DNA from 3 places in the Marinomonas sp. IMCC 4694 genome. Region 1 is predicted to be linked to each of the others. Evidence: predicted binding sites of a transcription regulator. Region 1 holds the regulator's gene; each other region holds the start of a gene.
The links. Region 1 encodes sigma-54, which starts transcription at its own class of promoters, with help from an activator protein. Its sites were predicted from a motif close to TGGCACNNNNNTTGCTNT; they were not measured.
Positions count from the first base shown of each region.

Region 1 (5,400 bases):
TAAAAAACGCCAAGTCGTAAAAGACGTCTCTATAGCCGTTGAGTCTGGCGAAGCGGTAGGCTTACTTGGCCCTAATGGTGCCGGAAAAACCACCTGCTTTTATATGATTGTAGGCATGGTCGCCAATGACGCTGGCGGTATTTTCATTGATGGGCAAGACATCACCCATAACGCCATGCACACACGCGCCCAAAAAGGCATTGGCTACTTACCACAAGAAGCGTCTATTTTTCGCAAAATGTCAGTTGAAAATAACATCTTAGCCATTTTAGAAACCCGTAAAGAACTGAACAAAACGCAACAAAAAGATCGCCTAGAAAGCTTACTTGAGGAGTTTCACATTACCCACATTCGTCATAATTTGGGTATGGCCTTATCCGGTGGTGAAAGGCGTCGTGTTGAAATAGCAAGAGCCGTCGCTATGAACCCAAAGTTCATATTGTTAGACGAACCATTTGCAGGGGTTGACCCCATTTCAGTTGGTGATATTAAGCTCATTATTAAACATCTTCAACAAAGTGGCATTGGTGTGTTGATCACCGATCACAACGTTCGTGAGACACTGGACATTTGCGATAAAGCCTACATTGTGGGTAATGGCTACATTATTGCCTCGGGCGACGCTGAGACGGTGATCAATAACGAACAAGTAAAAAAGGTCTATTTAGGCGACGACTTCCGTCTGTAACCCCTTATCATTGCTGGAGAAAGGGAGTAGTATGCACAACTCGTTCCAATTCACTCAAACAAAAAGAGTTGCTCTATGAAGCAGTCTTTGCAATTAAAACTCGGTCAACAGCTGACCATGACGCCGCAACTGCAACAAGCCATCCGTTTGCTGCAGCTTTCCACGTTAGACCTTAAACAAGAAATACACGAATTCTTAGAGTCAAACCCATTGCTTGAACTGGATGACGACGAACATCATCATGATGCGCCCGCCAGTATCGAATCTAAAAGCGCAGCCGATACCCCCCTTGATGCACCAAGCGAAGAGCCTCGCATCGAATCAGAGTGGACCGAAAGCATTCCGGAAGAGTTGTCCATAGACAGCAGCTGGGATGACACCTACCAAGGATCGTCCGCCGCAATCAGTGACAACAACAGTTACGAAGGAGACGGTGATTTCGAAAGTCGCAACGCCCCTGCTGAGAGCATTCAAGATCACCTGATATGGCAATTAAACCTGACCCATATGTCAGATCGGGACATTGAAATCGCTTACGCTATCATCGAATGCGTTCAGCCGGATGGGTATCTTAGCATCACTCCTGAGGACATTTGGGAATCTTTGGGAGCTGAGCTTGATGATTTAGATATTGAAGAAGTCATCGCAGTACAGCATCGCTTGCAACGTTTCGACCCCGTAGGGGTTTGCTCTATTGATCTACGTGACTGTTTACTGGTGCAATTAGAGGCCTTTAATACGCACCCCTTATACAAAAGCACACATAACCTAATCGATCATTATCTGCCATTATTAGGCAATCGAGATTTTGCACAACTTAGCCGAAAAACCAAACTCAAAGACGAAGCACTTAAAGAGGTTATCAACCTCATTCAGCAACTAAATCCACGACCGGGTTCCGTGATTGACGCTGACGATACTGACTATGTCATTCCAGATGTGTCTGTTAAAAAACGCAATAATACCTGGCAAGTTGAACTTAACAACGACGCCTTACCGCCTGTAAAGATCAATGAAACTTATTCAGCGATGGCCAGCACAGCAGCCACACCAGAAGACGCGAGTTACATTAAAACTTCGCTTCAAGAAGCCAAGTGGTTTATGAAAAGCTTACAAAGCCGCAACGAAACCCTACTAAAAGTCGCCAGCTGCATTGTCAGTCGTCAAATTGATTTTTTTGAACTGGGCGAAGAAGCGATGAAGCCCATGGTTCTACACGATGTTGCCGAAGAAGTAGGCATGCACGAGTCGACCATTTCTCGAGTCACAACACAAAAATACATGCACACGCCCAAAGGTATCTTTGAGCTCAAGTACTTCTTCTCAAGCCACGTTAACACGGCTTCAGGCGGAGAGTGTTCATCCACCGCGATACGAGCTATGATCAAAAAATTAGTCGCTGATGAACCTGCAAAAAAACCGTTAAGCGACAACAAACTGGCCGCAATACTGGCCGGTCAAGGCATACAGGTTGCTAGACGAACTGTGGCAAAATACCGCGAGGCGATGAACATCCCTCCGTCCAACGAACGAAAACGACTGATCTAAACGGAAACCATTTTATCATGTCCTTGAAAGCCTTATTAAAAGCAGATCTTGTTTTAGCGCAACAAGATATTGTGAGCAAAAAACGTGTTCTTGAAACGCTTGCCGACATCGCCTCAAACCGACTTCACTGCAACAACGAAGCCATTTATGACGCGTTGCTTGGACGAGAAAAACTCGGAAGCACAGGGATCGGCAATGGCATTGCCATCCCACACTGTCGACTCGAATCAGCGAACCATACCGCCATTGTCATCATGTCACTGCAAACGGCAATCGATTTTGATTCGATTGATAGAAAACCCGTTGACCTTATTTTTGCGCTGATTGTGCCGCCCAATGAATGCGACCAGCACCTTGCGACCTTAGCACAAATTGCTGAATTAGCTCAGTCTCCCGAATCACTAAAAAAACTGCGTTTGGCTCAGTCAAACGAAGATCTATTTACTGTATTTAGCGCACTACTATAGGAAAAGAGCATGCAGGAAAAGTCCACTACTATTATTAACAAGCTTGGTTTACACGCTCGGGCGGCTGGCAAACTTGTAGAAACAACATCTCGCTTTTCTTGTGACATTACCATCGAGAAAGAAGGGCGAAATGTAGACGGTAAAAGCATCATGGCTATGATGATGCTAGCGGCAGGCAAAGGCACAGACATAATTATTAAGACGAACGGTGACGATGAAGAAGACGCCCTTAATGCTGTTATTGAATTGATTCACAATCGCTTTGGGGAAGACGAGTAGCACCACTATGTCAGAGCAAAGCACGCTTAATCACCTTCAGACCGTCACCGAATCGCTTGAATCCGGTGCCACGATGCAGATCCGTTATTTGCTTAACGGCGCTTTGCCTGCGCAAGATGTTGCTCGGTTATTAGAATCTTCCCCGCCCAAAGAGCGCAAACTGCTCTGGGAATTGATAGAAGCCAAAAACGAAGGCGAAGTACTGCAATATCTGAGTGAAGATATTGGTGTCCAGTTCATGAAGAACATGGACACAGAACGACTTATTGCCGTTTCTGAACACTTCGAAAGCGATGATCTCGCCGATTTACTTCAACATTTGCCAGAGACGATCGTAAAAGAAGTACTTGCTTCAATGACGACTCAGGACAGAGCCCGAGTAGAAGCGCTATTAAGCTACTCAGAAGATTCTGCCGGCGGCTTGATGAATACGGACACTATTACCATACGTCCGAACATCACTATTGACATAGTATTTCGCTATTTACGCAGGCACAACACACTACCAGATATGACCGACAGCCTGCTTGTTGTCAGCCGCTCAGATCGTTTACTCGGCATACTGCCACTGACCAAACTTCTGGTATCCGATGTCAACGCCACCGTGCGAGACATCATGGAAACCGAATACACCGTTATCCAAGCCGAAACCCCAGCCAATGAAGTGGCACAACTGTTTGAGAAAATGGATCTGGTTTCGGCCCCTGTCATCGACGGGGTAACAAAAAAATTACTAGGCCGAATCACGATTGATGACGTGGTTGATGTCATTCGAGATGAAGCGGAACACTCTATGCTAAGCATGGCGGGCCTAGATGATGATGAAGATACTTTCTCGCCCATCATGAAAACCACGCGGCGCCGAGCCGTTTGGCTTGGCATTAATTTGATTACGGCTTTTATTGCTTCCTATGTGATTGGCCTGTTTCAAGACACCTTAGATCAAGTGGTGGCTCTGGCCATACTCATGCCTATTGTGGCCAGCATGGGCGGTATTGCTGGGTCTCAAGTGCTGACTTTGGTGATACGCGGAATCGCCTTGAACCAAATTGGCTCAACCAACACTCGATGGCTCTTAAACAGAGAGCTCATCGTAGGGTTAATCAACGGCATATTATGGGCAACCGTCATTGCAGCACTCACCGCACTTTGGTTTGACAACATCAAAATTGCCTATATCATTGCGGGCGCGATCATAATAAATCTGCTATTTGCCGCCACCACTGGTACACTCCTGCCCATTTTATTAAAAAAACTGGGTATTGATCCTGCTCTTGCAGGCAGCGTAATTTTGACCACCGTGACCGATGTGGTGGGGTTTCTCTCCTTCCTTGGTCTCGCTACTATCTTTCTAATATAGGTTCCCATGACAAACTTTGATCAATTTGAACACGAAGAAGACATCCCAAAAAGTAAAACTCAGATCAAGCGTGAAATGGAGGCTTTGCAGGATCTAGGCAAAAAACTACTTGGGCTGAGCAAAAACCAACTTAAAAAAGTCGATATGTCAGACACATTAAGAGAAGCCTTTGTTGAAGCGGGTCGCATCAAACAAAATGAAGCCATGCGAAGACACCTTCAATACATCGGCAAAGTCATGCGCACAGAAGACCATGAAGCCATTGCACATCGCGTTGCACTGTTTGATAGCACGTCTGCCGCCTATAACAAACTGTTTCACCAGCTAGAAATTAAACGCGACGCCTTGATCGGTGAAAACGCCAAAGAAGAGCTGTCGCAGTACTTAGAAGAAAACCCTAATATCGAAGAAATTCAGTTATTAAGACAGCTTATTAGGCTCTCTCAGAAAGAAGCATCACAACAAGCCAACACGACAAATCGTAAAAAATTATTCCGATTCTTACGAGAAATAGAAGAAAAAAGACTGGGGCTAAAAGAATAACGTTTTAATTCGTTTTGCATCGTCAAACCGCCGTTTTGTAAGCTTTTACAAAACGGCGGTTTTTTATCTGTATCAAGGCTAAAATAAAAAGACCAAAACAACACCAAAACCCTGCTGCTTTTGCCGTGTTATTTTGACTTCTCGAGGGGGCGATAGCGGATCACTGTCATTGAAGGATCGCTAAATGAACCTTCGACTTTATATTGAACACTGGTCACCTTTGACAACTGCTCACCAATAAGTTTATCGGTAATATACAACAAACCTGCCAGCTGAGGGGTACCCCATAACAAACCGGCTAATGGCAAGGTGCCTGTTAATGGGAATGTGGCCGTAAGGGTCTCATCTAAGGTTTCATTGACAATATTAGCTTGACCTGACACAGACAACTCCGCCGTCGGGGAAACAATCGTAATAGGTGAACGTGTTTGGAGAATGCCCTGCTTTAGAAATAACGCGCCAGCAAATTCATCGTAAGTTAACCCCGGTTCATACACATCTGAAAAATCCAATAA
Region 1 covers NZ_VSRV01000001.1:1,984,755-1,990,154, forward strand. Annotated here, with positions in the region: gene lptB (LPS export ABC transporter ATP-binding protein) at 1-688, shown strand, start outside; gene FXV75_RS09060 (RNA polymerase factor sigma-54) at 764-2,236, shown strand; gene FXV75_RS09065 (PTS sugar transporter subunit IIA) at 2,254-2,703, shown strand; gene FXV75_RS09070 (HPr family phosphocarrier protein) at 2,713-2,982, shown strand; gene mgtE (magnesium transporter) at 2,990-4,342, shown strand; gene yjgA (ribosome biogenesis factor YjgA) at 4,349-4,885, shown strand; gene FXV75_RS09085 (YhdP family protein) at 5,014-5,400, opposite strand, start outside.

Region 2 (5,400 bases), 1.7 Mb from region 1:
ATCTCAGGTCATATATCCGCCATCACGACGTCACGCTGCTGTCATATTAACGCTCTACTCTGGTTAATAAGATATCCAAAAATTATTAAAGCGGAGCATCACTGTGATACAAGTCGAGCAAATGATTGCCAGTAAATCGCCTCAGTTTTTCGATAAAAGCCCATTTATCACTCGCCCAACGTTAAGCGTGTTAAAGCGCTTATTCCACGAAAGGGAAGTAAACCAATTCTTGGAAAAAAACCACGGCTGTGTCGGCTTCGAATTTATTGATCGAGTGCTTGATCACTTCAATTTCAGCTATCAAGTCAGCCAAATAGACCGTCGTAATATTCCCGCAAGCGGGCGTGTAATGATCATCGCCAACCACCCTCTTGGCGCCTTGGATGGCCTCGCTTTGCTGCGATTAATCGGTGAAATTCGCCCTGACGTTAAGATAGTAGCAAACGACTTGTTGATGGGCTTTGATGGATTAAAACAGCGGGTTCTTCCCGTTGATAATCTTGGTGGAAAAACCGGACGCCAACAACTCAAAGCCATCATGAGCTGCTTACACAATGAAGAAGCGGTGATCATTTTCCCAGCGGGGGAAGTGTCTCGTATGTCGCCTAGTGGCGTAAAAGACCAGCAGTGGAATCAGAACTATCTGAAGCTGGCACAAAAGACCAACAGTCCGTTATTGCCGGTTCACATTGGTGGCCGTAACTCTATGTTGTTTTACACAAGCTCCATTTTATACCGTCCGTTGTCGACGATTCAGCTTGCAAATGAAATGTTTCGCCAACGCAATCGCAAGATCCCCATGCAGGTTGGTCAAGCGATTCCGATTCAAGAATTAGCCAAACTGCCATTGAGCGACAAAGAAAAAAACAAATTAGTAAAACGTCATTTGTACCGGATCGCTAAGGGCAAAAAACCGCTTCTAAAAACCGAGAAAACGGTAGAACACCCACAAAACAGACAGATGATCAAACAAGAGCTGAAAGTCTCAGAGCACCTTGGCAGCACCAAAGACAACAAGCAAATTTACCTTGTTGATTACGATCCGATGTCGGTAACGATGAAGGAAATTGGACGTTTACGCGAAATCGCCTTTCGTAAAGTAGGTGAAGGCACAGGCGAGCGTTCGGACTTAGATAAGTTCGACCAACATTACCGCCATTTGATTTTATGGGATGAAGAAGAACTGGAAATTGTGGGCGCTTATCGCATCGGCGAAGTCGCTCGCTACATGAAAGAAGACAAACCAAACCGCATTTACAGCGCCGAACTGTTCAAATACTCCTGCGACATGGAACCGTATTTTGAACAAGGCATCGAGCTAGGCCGCAGCTTCATCCAACCAAAATACTGGGGCAAACGCAGCTTAGATTATTTGTGGTACGGCATTGGGGCTTACTTAGATAAGCACCCTGACATTCGTTACATGTTTGGCCCTGTCAGCCTAAGCAACAGCTACCCTCAAGTGGCCAAAGACTTCATTGTGTCTTTTTACACGCTTTACTTTGCCGACAAAGAACACCTAGCGCGCTCTTTCACGCCGTATCAGGTAAACGCCGAACACAATGACATTATTGCAAACATGTTCAGCGGTGACGATTACGAAGAAGATTTTAGAGTGCTAAAAGAACAACTCAGCCATTTTGGAGCGAGTGTGCCTACGTTGTTCAAGCAATACAGTGAATTGTGTGAGCCGGGCGGGGTTCGCTTCTTGGACTTTGGTGTCGATGCCGACTTTGGCTACTGTGTGGACGGATTAGTCCTAGTAGACCTAAATACCGTCAAAGAAGCGAAAAACAAACGCTACCGTGGTCACAACCAATAACACGACGCCTGACAACTATGAGTCGTGATGGTGATTTGAATGATGCGCATGGTGATGGTCTTGTTGTTCTGGTCGTTTGAAAAACGCCAAATAGATGATCTTAATAACAAGCATCACACTTAACACAATGAGAACGCCCATTTGAATGTCCATACAAACACCTCATTATTTTTGTTGTCATTTGAGTGTAGGACATTTAGAGCAAGCGAATTGTGAATTTACGTCTTTAAATTGTACCCTTTGGTAAGCCCAAAAATGGCGCACCCGTACACGGTTTTAAGGCAAATTTGGCTCATAAATTCGACAGCACACGCTCTCACATTGTTTTTTTGATTGAAAATTAAGCGGTTAGAAAGTTTGGCGTAAGCCTTGCTTATGCTCTACCAAGAAGCTATTTCATCGTCCCTCAGGCTTTTGCAGTAGCCTAACTATTATTTGTCTATCGCTAGACCATGGAGCTGGAAATGATTGAAAAAACCTATTTGAAAACCAAGCCAGAATGCAAAGTAAAGTTCGCGATTCCTGTAGAAGCAGTAGGTGACGCGAAAAACGTTGCCTTGGTGGGCGACTTCAATAATTGGGATTGCACTGCAAACCTGATGAAGAAACAGAAGTCCGGTGTTTATGCTTCAACGCTCAATCTGGATATCGATACGGCTTATCAGTTCAGATACGTCATTGACGGCACAGAATGGCTAAACGACGACATGGCAGACGACTATGTTCCCAGCCCCGTCAGCCAAGACTCAAACAGCGTATTACACCTGTAATCATCCGGCTTTCGCTCTTTGTTCAAAACCACAGCAAAGAGCGCCCCTCTTCTTATAAACCAAAACAAATACCGGTCACAAAACGCTCAAAAACGTCCCCTTAACGACGCTTTCACGCTATGCCCTTTTTACTCGACTGCCATTTGAGTGCGAAAATGTGTACAATGTTTTTTATTAAACGTGCGTTTAACAAAAAACACTCCTTGGTGCTCCGAACACTACTTGCCAAGCAGCATCGAATAGACGGAAGAGGTATTTTATGACACATCAGCAGCAATACATTCACGGCCGCTACCATGCATCCACCAGCGGTGAACATTTTGAAACAATCAACCCAGCGACAGGCGAAGTGATTGCAACAATAGAGCACGCAGGCCAAGCAGAACTCGATGCTGCTATTGAATCCGCAAAGCAAGGTCAAAAAGTATGGGCGGCAATGAGCGCCGTTGAACGCGGACGCATTCTTAAAAAAGCCGCCGACTTGTTACGCGAAAATAACGAAGAGCTAGCTCGTCTCGAAGTACTAGACACTGGCAAACCACTGCAAGAAGCCATTTGCGTAGACATTCAAACGGGCGCTGACGTAATCGAATATTACGCAGGTCTAACCGACAAGATCCAAGGCGACTACCAAGACCTTGGCAATGGCAACTTCTTCTACACTCGTCGTGAGCCGCTTGGCATTTGCGCAGGCATCGGCGCGTGGAACTATCCAATCCAAATCGCCATGTGGAAATCTGGCCCAGCGCTGGCTGCGGGTAACGCTATGATCTTCAAACCGTCTGAAGAAACACCGCTTACCGCCCTTAAACTGGCCGAAATCTTTACCCAAGCAGGCTTGCCAGATGGCGTATTCAACGTCATCCAAGGCGATGCCAGAACAGGCCAAATGATCACCGCACATCCTGAGATCGACAAAGTCTCGTTCACTGGCGAAGTGGGCACAGGCAAAAAAGTCATGGCCGCTTCGGCGCAATCTTTGAAACAGGTAACCATGGAACTGGGTGGTAAATCGCCAATGATCATTTTCCCAGACATGCCAGTGGATCAAGCCGTTTCGGCCGCCATGCTCGCCAATTTTTACACCCAAGGTGAAGTGTGCACCAACGGCACTCGTGTTTTTGTTCATGCCGACATGCTCGACGCTTTCACCAAAGAACTGAAAACGCGCACTGAAGCCATGATCATTGGTGACCCAATGGACATGAACACACAAGTTGGCGCATTGATTTCTAAAGACCACATGCAAAAAGTCTTGGGTTACATTCAAGCGGCCAAAGACGCAGGCGCAACCTTATTGTGCGGCGGTTACCAAGTGACTGAAAACGGCTTAGACAAAGGCGCGTTTGTTGCTCCGACGGTTTTCACCGATTGCACCGACGACATGCCACAAGTGCGCGACGAAATCTTCGGCCCTGTGATGTCAGTGCTTAGCTTCACCGACGAAGACGAAGTCATTGCTCGCGCTAACGATACTAAACTGGGCCTAGCGGCTGGCGTTTTCACCAAAGACTTCGCCCGCGCACACCGCGTGATTGGCCAAATGCAAGCCGGTATTTGCTGGATCAACGCATGGGGTTCTTCTCCGGCTGAAATGCCAGTGGGCGGTTACAAAGAGTCTGGTATTGGCCGTGAAAACGGCATCGAAACCTTGTACCACTACACGCAAACGAAGAGTGTCTTTGTCGACCTAAACGACATTCAAAGCCCTTACTGAGCGGGACGCTTAACTCTTAATAGATGAGAACAGTCATGGCAAACGAAACGTACGATTACATCATCGTCGGTGCTGGCTCTGCAGGGTGTGTGCTGGCAGACCGACTCACCGAAAGCGGCGAACATTCGGTTTTGTTATTAGAAATGGGCGGCTCGGATAAAAGCATTTTTATTCAAATGCCGACCGCCTTGTCTTACCCAATGAACACGACTAAATACGCGTGGCAATTTCATACGGACAAAGAACCCGGTCTTGATGGCCGTGAAATGCATTGTCCACGCGGTAAAGTATTAGGCGGCTCCTCGTCGATCAACGGCATGGTCTATGTGCGTGGTCACGCGTGTGATTTCGACCAATGGGAAGAAAACGGCGCAAAAGGTTGGAATTACCAAACCTGCCTGCCCTACTTCAAAAAAGCCGAAACCTGGAAAGGCGGCGCGGATCTCTACCGTGGTGGCGATGGCCCATTGTCGACCAACAACGGCAACGACATGACCTACAACCCGCTTTACCAAGCCTTTATCGATGCCGGCGAAGAAGCAGGTTACGGCAAAACCGACGACTACAACGGTCATCGCCAAGAAGGCTTTGGCGCCATGCACATGACGGTAAAAAATGGCGTACGCGCTTCTACGTCAAACGCTTACTTACGTCGTGCTATGACACGACCTAACCTGACGCTCAAAACGGGTGTATTGAGCCACAAGGTCATCTTGCAGGGCAAAAAAACGGTTGGAATCGAATTCAGTAAAAATGGCAACACTCAGCAAGTAACCGCCAATAAAGAAGTCATTTTATCAGCCGGCTCTGTCGGCTCGCCACAATTGTTGCAACTGTCTGGCATTGGCCCAAAAGACGTACTCAAAAAAGCAGGCGTGCCCTTGTTGCACGAATTACCGGGCGTGGGCGAAAACTTACAAGATCATTTAGAAGTCTACTTCCAGTACAAGTGCAAGCAACCCGTTACCCTAAACGGTAAACTTGGCTTGATCAGCAAGGGGCTCATAGGCACCCGCTGGATGCTGTTTAAAACCGGGCTTGGCGCCACCAACCATTTTGAATCCTGTGGCTTTATTCGCTCTCGGGCGGGC
Region 2 covers NZ_VSRV01000001.1:271,111-276,510, reverse strand. Annotated here, with positions in the region: gene FXV75_RS01280 (GNAT family N-acyltransferase) at 104-1,822, shown strand; gene FXV75_RS16305 (hypothetical protein) at 1,838-1,975, opposite strand; gene FXV75_RS01275 (isoamylase early set domain-containing protein) at 2,287-2,592, shown strand; gene betB (betaine-aldehyde dehydrogenase) at 2,852-4,309, shown strand; gene betA (choline dehydrogenase) at 4,345-5,400, shown strand, end outside.
Region 2: a site for sigma-54 is predicted at 2,181-2,198, ahead of FXV75_RS01275 (isoamylase early set domain-containing protein). Genes of this name have one in related genera too.

Region 3 (5,400 bases), 1.2 Mb from region 1:
TAATACGTCACGATATGAGACACACCATTTGCGTCCTGAACACCTTGAGTCTGAGTAAAGTTATATGTATCAGGATCAGTAGGGTCAAAGTCCACGTTCATAACAGGAGGAACATCTTCGGTTTTAGAGTCTAAGTTTATGGTTAGACTTATATTCGCCGTTGCTTCAGGGGGAATACGCTCAGTAGGAATCTTAAGGTCTTCTAAGTTACCACCAACCACGCCGTCTACGGCATTAAACCCCTGAACGTTATTACCTGAGCTGGTCACCAAAAAGCCATTTTCATCTAATTTGAAATTGCCTGCTCGAGTATATGAATTTGTCACACCCGCATCCACGACAAAGAAACCACCGCCATCAATAGCCAGATCAAGGTTGCTGTCGGTATAAGATAGGGTACCTGCCGAAAACGCCTGCGAAACACCACTCACACTCACACCGGAACCAATACTATTACCACTGCCTGCGCCGAGCACACTGGTATTGTAAAGATCATCAAATTCGATACGAGATTTTTTAAAACCTGTTGTATCAGAGTTAGCGATATTATTACCCGTAACACTTAAAAAATCGGCAGAGGCTTTAATGCCAGACAGCGCTGTATTGAATCCCATAATATTCCCCAGTTACCCTAATATTTCTAATTCATTCGTGAGTTTGATTTTTCCGTGATTTTCCACATTCAGCTCAGTGCCATTTTCACCGTTGATAGTGACGCCTTGTATCCGCGTTGGCAGACGGGTACTGAGGGCTGACGTCTCACCCTTATCATTGACATAAGACGCATCAAAACGGTATTCGCCAGGTGGCAAAACATGACCTTCATTGTCAAGTTTGTCCCATTTGTACTCATCACTTTTCAGCGGTGTCGTACGGACAAGGCGGTTATCAGCATCGTATATTTTTAATGTCGCTGACTGTAAGCCTTCTGGCAGCGTGGTTCTAAGCTGGACAGCGTCTACGTTTTCAGTCACCTTCGCTTTATTACCCTCCATCATTATGGATCTGCCTACCAACGTCGAGGCACTCAGCGCTTGGTTCGATGTCAACGACGTCGCCATATTTTCAAGCTGATCCGAAATACTGGTCAGCCGCTCAAGGGAACTAAACTGAGACATTTGTGCAACCATGTCGTTGGTGTCTTGAGGAGCCGTCGGATCTTGGCCTTTTAGCTGCTCAATATACAGCTTTAAAAAAACATTCTGATCGGCTAAGGCGGTGTCTTTTTTATCCACTTCAGGCTTCTCGATACCAGCCTTTGATTTAGCCGCTTCAGTGCCATATTGAGAAATCAGCCCGCCAAGACCCTTTGCGTTAGATATATCTGTCATTAGCTACCCCCTATGATTGCCCAAGCGTGAGCATTTTTTGCATCATACTTTTTGCGGAGTTCATAATTTCAACGTTTGTTTGAAAAGATCGAGAGGCTGACATCATATCGGCCATTTCTTCCATTGGATTCACATTTGGATAAAACACATACCCCTCTTCATTGGCCATCGGGTGATCTGGCTCATAGCGAGGTTGTAGAGGTGCATCGGACTCAACAATAGCGTCAACCTTAACGCCCACCCCAGCACCGCTGTTATCTGACTTAACATTATTCCAGCCATAGCGTCGCATATTGTCGTTCATCATTTGCGAAAAAATAGGCTTGCGAGCACGGTAGGTTTGATCAGCCGCGCTTGCTGCACTGTCCACATTCGCCATATTGCTTGCAATGGTGTTCAAACGTACCGTTTGAGCGCTCATTGCTGATCCAGAGATGGTAAAAATATTACTTAAAGACATTGTTATTAATTCCCAGTAAGCGCTTTTCTCATGCCATTGATTTTCCTATCCAACAGCATAAAACTTGTGTCAAACTGCATCGAGTTCTGCGCATATTCCGCCTGCTCTCTTTGCATATCTACCGTATTGCCATCCAAAGATGGCTGGGTTGCATTTCGAAAAAACAAACCTTCAGGCTCGCCTGAAGCACCATGACCAGAAATATGTTTAGAATTGGTTCCAACCATGGACAATTTACTACTCTCGTTGCTTAGCATTGAGTCGAACGATATATCCCGAGCCTTAAAATTCGGCGTATCGGCATTAGCGATATTATTAGCAAGCACGGACGCTCTATCACTGCGAAACTGCAATGTCTTATCGTATCCGGCAAATGCACTTGCAAAAGATATGGCCATTTTATCCTCAATGAATATTACAGAAAGTATCGTTAATAAATTTAAAGCAATTATAATGCCAAAATAAAAACTCTTTAAAATCATAACCTTAAAAAAACAACAACGATCAACGGCAAAAAGCGGCAACATTAAAGTAGGAGAATAGACATAAAAAAAGGCCCATCCACACAACGCAGATGAGCCTTAAACGAGAAGTAATTTGGTGAAAACAGCCTTGGCTTATAAAACCTTAGCCTTGTAGACGATGCCTGGACGGCACTGCACAATTTCGAAATAATCGGACAATCCACTGATTGCCTCAGAGCCACCAAGAAACAAATATCCTCCTGATTTCAACGAAGCATGCATTCTTTTTAGAATGTCTAACTTTAGATCTGTCGTAAAATAAATCATAACATTGCGGCAAAAAATCACATCGAATTTTCCCAGCGCCGCAAATGACTCAATGAGATTCAAATATCTGAATTCAACTCGAGAACTCACGGTAGACCTTATTTTCCAAGTGGCATCATTGAGCTTATCAAAATAGCGCCCCTGAAAGTCGGCACCCAACCCCCTAGCAATGGCCAGACTGTCGTATTCACCCTGCTTTGCATGTTCTAAAATATTAGTGCAAATGTCTGTCGCAACAATCTTCTCACCAAACTTCAAAACACCAGGCTGAGACGCCTTAAATTCGTCAATAACCATACTGATTGAGTAAGGCTCTTGACCAGTAGAGGAAGCGGCAGACCATATTCTTAAAGGCGCATCCACCATTTCTGGGAGAATCTTCTCTTTCAGAATAATAAAAGGATGAGAATCTCTAAACCACAGCGTTTCGTTTGTCGTCATTGCATTAATGACTTCTTCTTTTAAAGCAGAACTGCCGATACGCTCTAAAGCATCAACAAGCTGCTCTATTCTTGCAAAACCGTCCCTCTCTAGCACCTTACCAAGACGACTAGCAACTAAATACTGCTTATTGTCACTTAGTGAGATCCCACACACTTTTTGTAGATAGTCTCTAAAACGTAAGTAACCATTCGGTGTGATTGCATTGGTACTACTGAGCATTAAAACTCCATAACTAACAGATCAATCATAACAATCCAATAAGCTAATAAATCAAATTACTGATCAGATTGGACCTGTACTGTTTCTATTGCTAATCTTGCAAGCTCATCAGGTTGAAACTTCGCTAAGAAGCCATCCGCACCTACTTTCTTAACCATAGCTTCATTGAATACACCACTTAACGACGTATGAAGTAGAATAAATAAATCCTGCAAACGGCTGTCATTTCTGATGGCGGTAGTGAGCGTATAACCATCCATTTCTGGCATCTCAATATCAGAAATCACCATAGCAAACTCTTTTGTAACGTCTTTACCTTCAGCAACCATAGCCTGTAGATAATTTAACGCTTCTCTGCCGTCACACAACACCGTCGTGACAAAACCAACTTGTTCCATACAACGCTTAATTTGCTTACGCGCTACGGATGAATCGTCCACAATCAGTATATGATGTTTTCTGGCGTTCTCTGTAATTCCATCATTCAAAATACCATCCGATATGTCTTGCTTGGTCGGCGCCACTTCGGAAAGAATCTGCTCAACATCAATAATTTCAACCATTTCCTTGTCAACTTGACACACAGCGGTCAAATAATTGTCATTTAATAGACCTTTTGGCGGTGGCTGTATATCACTCCAATTCATATTAACGATACGCTCTACACCGCGAACCAAAAAACCTTGAATACGACGATTGTACTCTGTGATGATAACAAAGCATTGGCTGATATTTTCCATCGGGCTTGCGCCTGTCGCTAACCCCAAGTCTAAAATAGGAATAGTGCCACCCCGAATGTGAGCGACACCACGTACGACAGGGGAGCTATGAGGCATACTTGTGAGCTTAGGGCACTGAAGCACTTCTTTCACTTTAAAAACATTAATGCCGTAAATTTGCTTACCATTTAGACGAAACAACAGCAATTCAAGTCGGTTTTCTCCGACCAGCTGTGTCCGTTGGTTAACCGTATCCAAAACGCCAGCCATATTCGCCTCCAAAATTTGTAAGCATGATTCTAAGGGCTTACCTTAGAATTGTTAAAATGTATCGTCCAATGATAAAGTGATTTCTAAAATTTTACTAACTATCTTAATTATAACGTCATAATAACCATCAAAGAGAGCGAATCATGCCAATCACAAGACTGATTATGGCCCTCATTTTTTTACAGATTGGACTCACTTCTGCAAAATCTCCCGAGGAACAAATCACCCTCTACATCAATGAGACTGAAATACCTCGCCTGTCAAAAATTTATCCCGATGCGATCATTAACATTACAATGAACAACCTTGCTGCGCTCAGCTATTTACCTGCTTGCGACAGCGACGACATCCAAGTTAAAAACCAAAGACCCGACGCCATTAAACGCACGAACTACGAAATCAGCTGCCAAACACCAGCTTGGACATCGTATATTCCCGTTACTCAATCGATCACAATTGAAGCGATTAAAACAAGCACACCCATTACGAGAGGGCATGTTATCAATCGTGGCAACACAACAACTGTCGAAGTGGATATATCCAACCTTAGAGGTCACATTTTCACGCCCAAAAATACACCCTACGGGCTGATAGCATCACGCAACCTGCGCATAAACACAGTCATAACAGATAACCTTATCGACCAACCCACCTTGGTTAAAAAAGGCGATAGCGTCTTAATAACCGCAAGCAGCGGCAGCATTACGGTAAAGATGAACGGCATCGCTTTAGAAAGCGGCAGCAAGGGACAGCAAATCCGTGTAAAAAACACCAGTTCTGAACGAATTATATACGCCAAAGTTGTAACTAACAGTGAGGTTCTTGTAAACTATTGACAGTAGTGTTCGGCAATCCATAATTTCAAAATTTATGAGGCTTTATTATTAAAGTTTTCACAAGTCTCGCCGACAACGTAGAAAGGCAATCATTGAAGGGCGGAAAACTCAATGGCGATACAGTTTACAGGTGTAACAAACCAAAACACCATTAACAAGAGCGAGCGTTTCCAAAAGGATGACGTTTCTAGCAGATCTACTGAAAAGAATAACACGGAAGTAAGTAGCGGCACCTTAGCACAAGATACGGTCAAACTAAGCGGTGCGGCACAAACCATGCAGGCGCAGCAATCAAAAATTAACAATTTACCCGACATAGATATGGACAAG
Region 3 covers NZ_VSRV01000001.1:815,987-821,386, reverse strand. Annotated here, with positions in the region: gene FXV75_RS03790 (flagellar hook-basal body complex protein) at 1-614, opposite strand, end outside; gene FXV75_RS03785 (flagellar hook assembly protein FlgD) at 627-1,331, opposite strand; gene flgC (flagellar basal body rod protein FlgC) at 1,342-1,791, opposite strand; gene flgB (flagellar basal body rod protein FlgB) at 1,797-2,189, opposite strand; gene FXV75_RS03770 (CheR family methyltransferase) at 2,409-3,245, opposite strand; gene FXV75_RS03765 (chemotaxis protein CheV) at 3,302-4,234, opposite strand; gene flgA (flagellar basal body P-ring formation chaperone FlgA) at 4,378-5,070, shown strand; gene flgM (flagellar biosynthesis anti-sigma factor FlgM) at 5,182-5,400, shown strand, end outside.
Region 3: a site for sigma-54 is predicted at 2,233-2,250, ahead of flgB (flagellar basal body rod protein FlgB). Genes of this name have one in related genera too.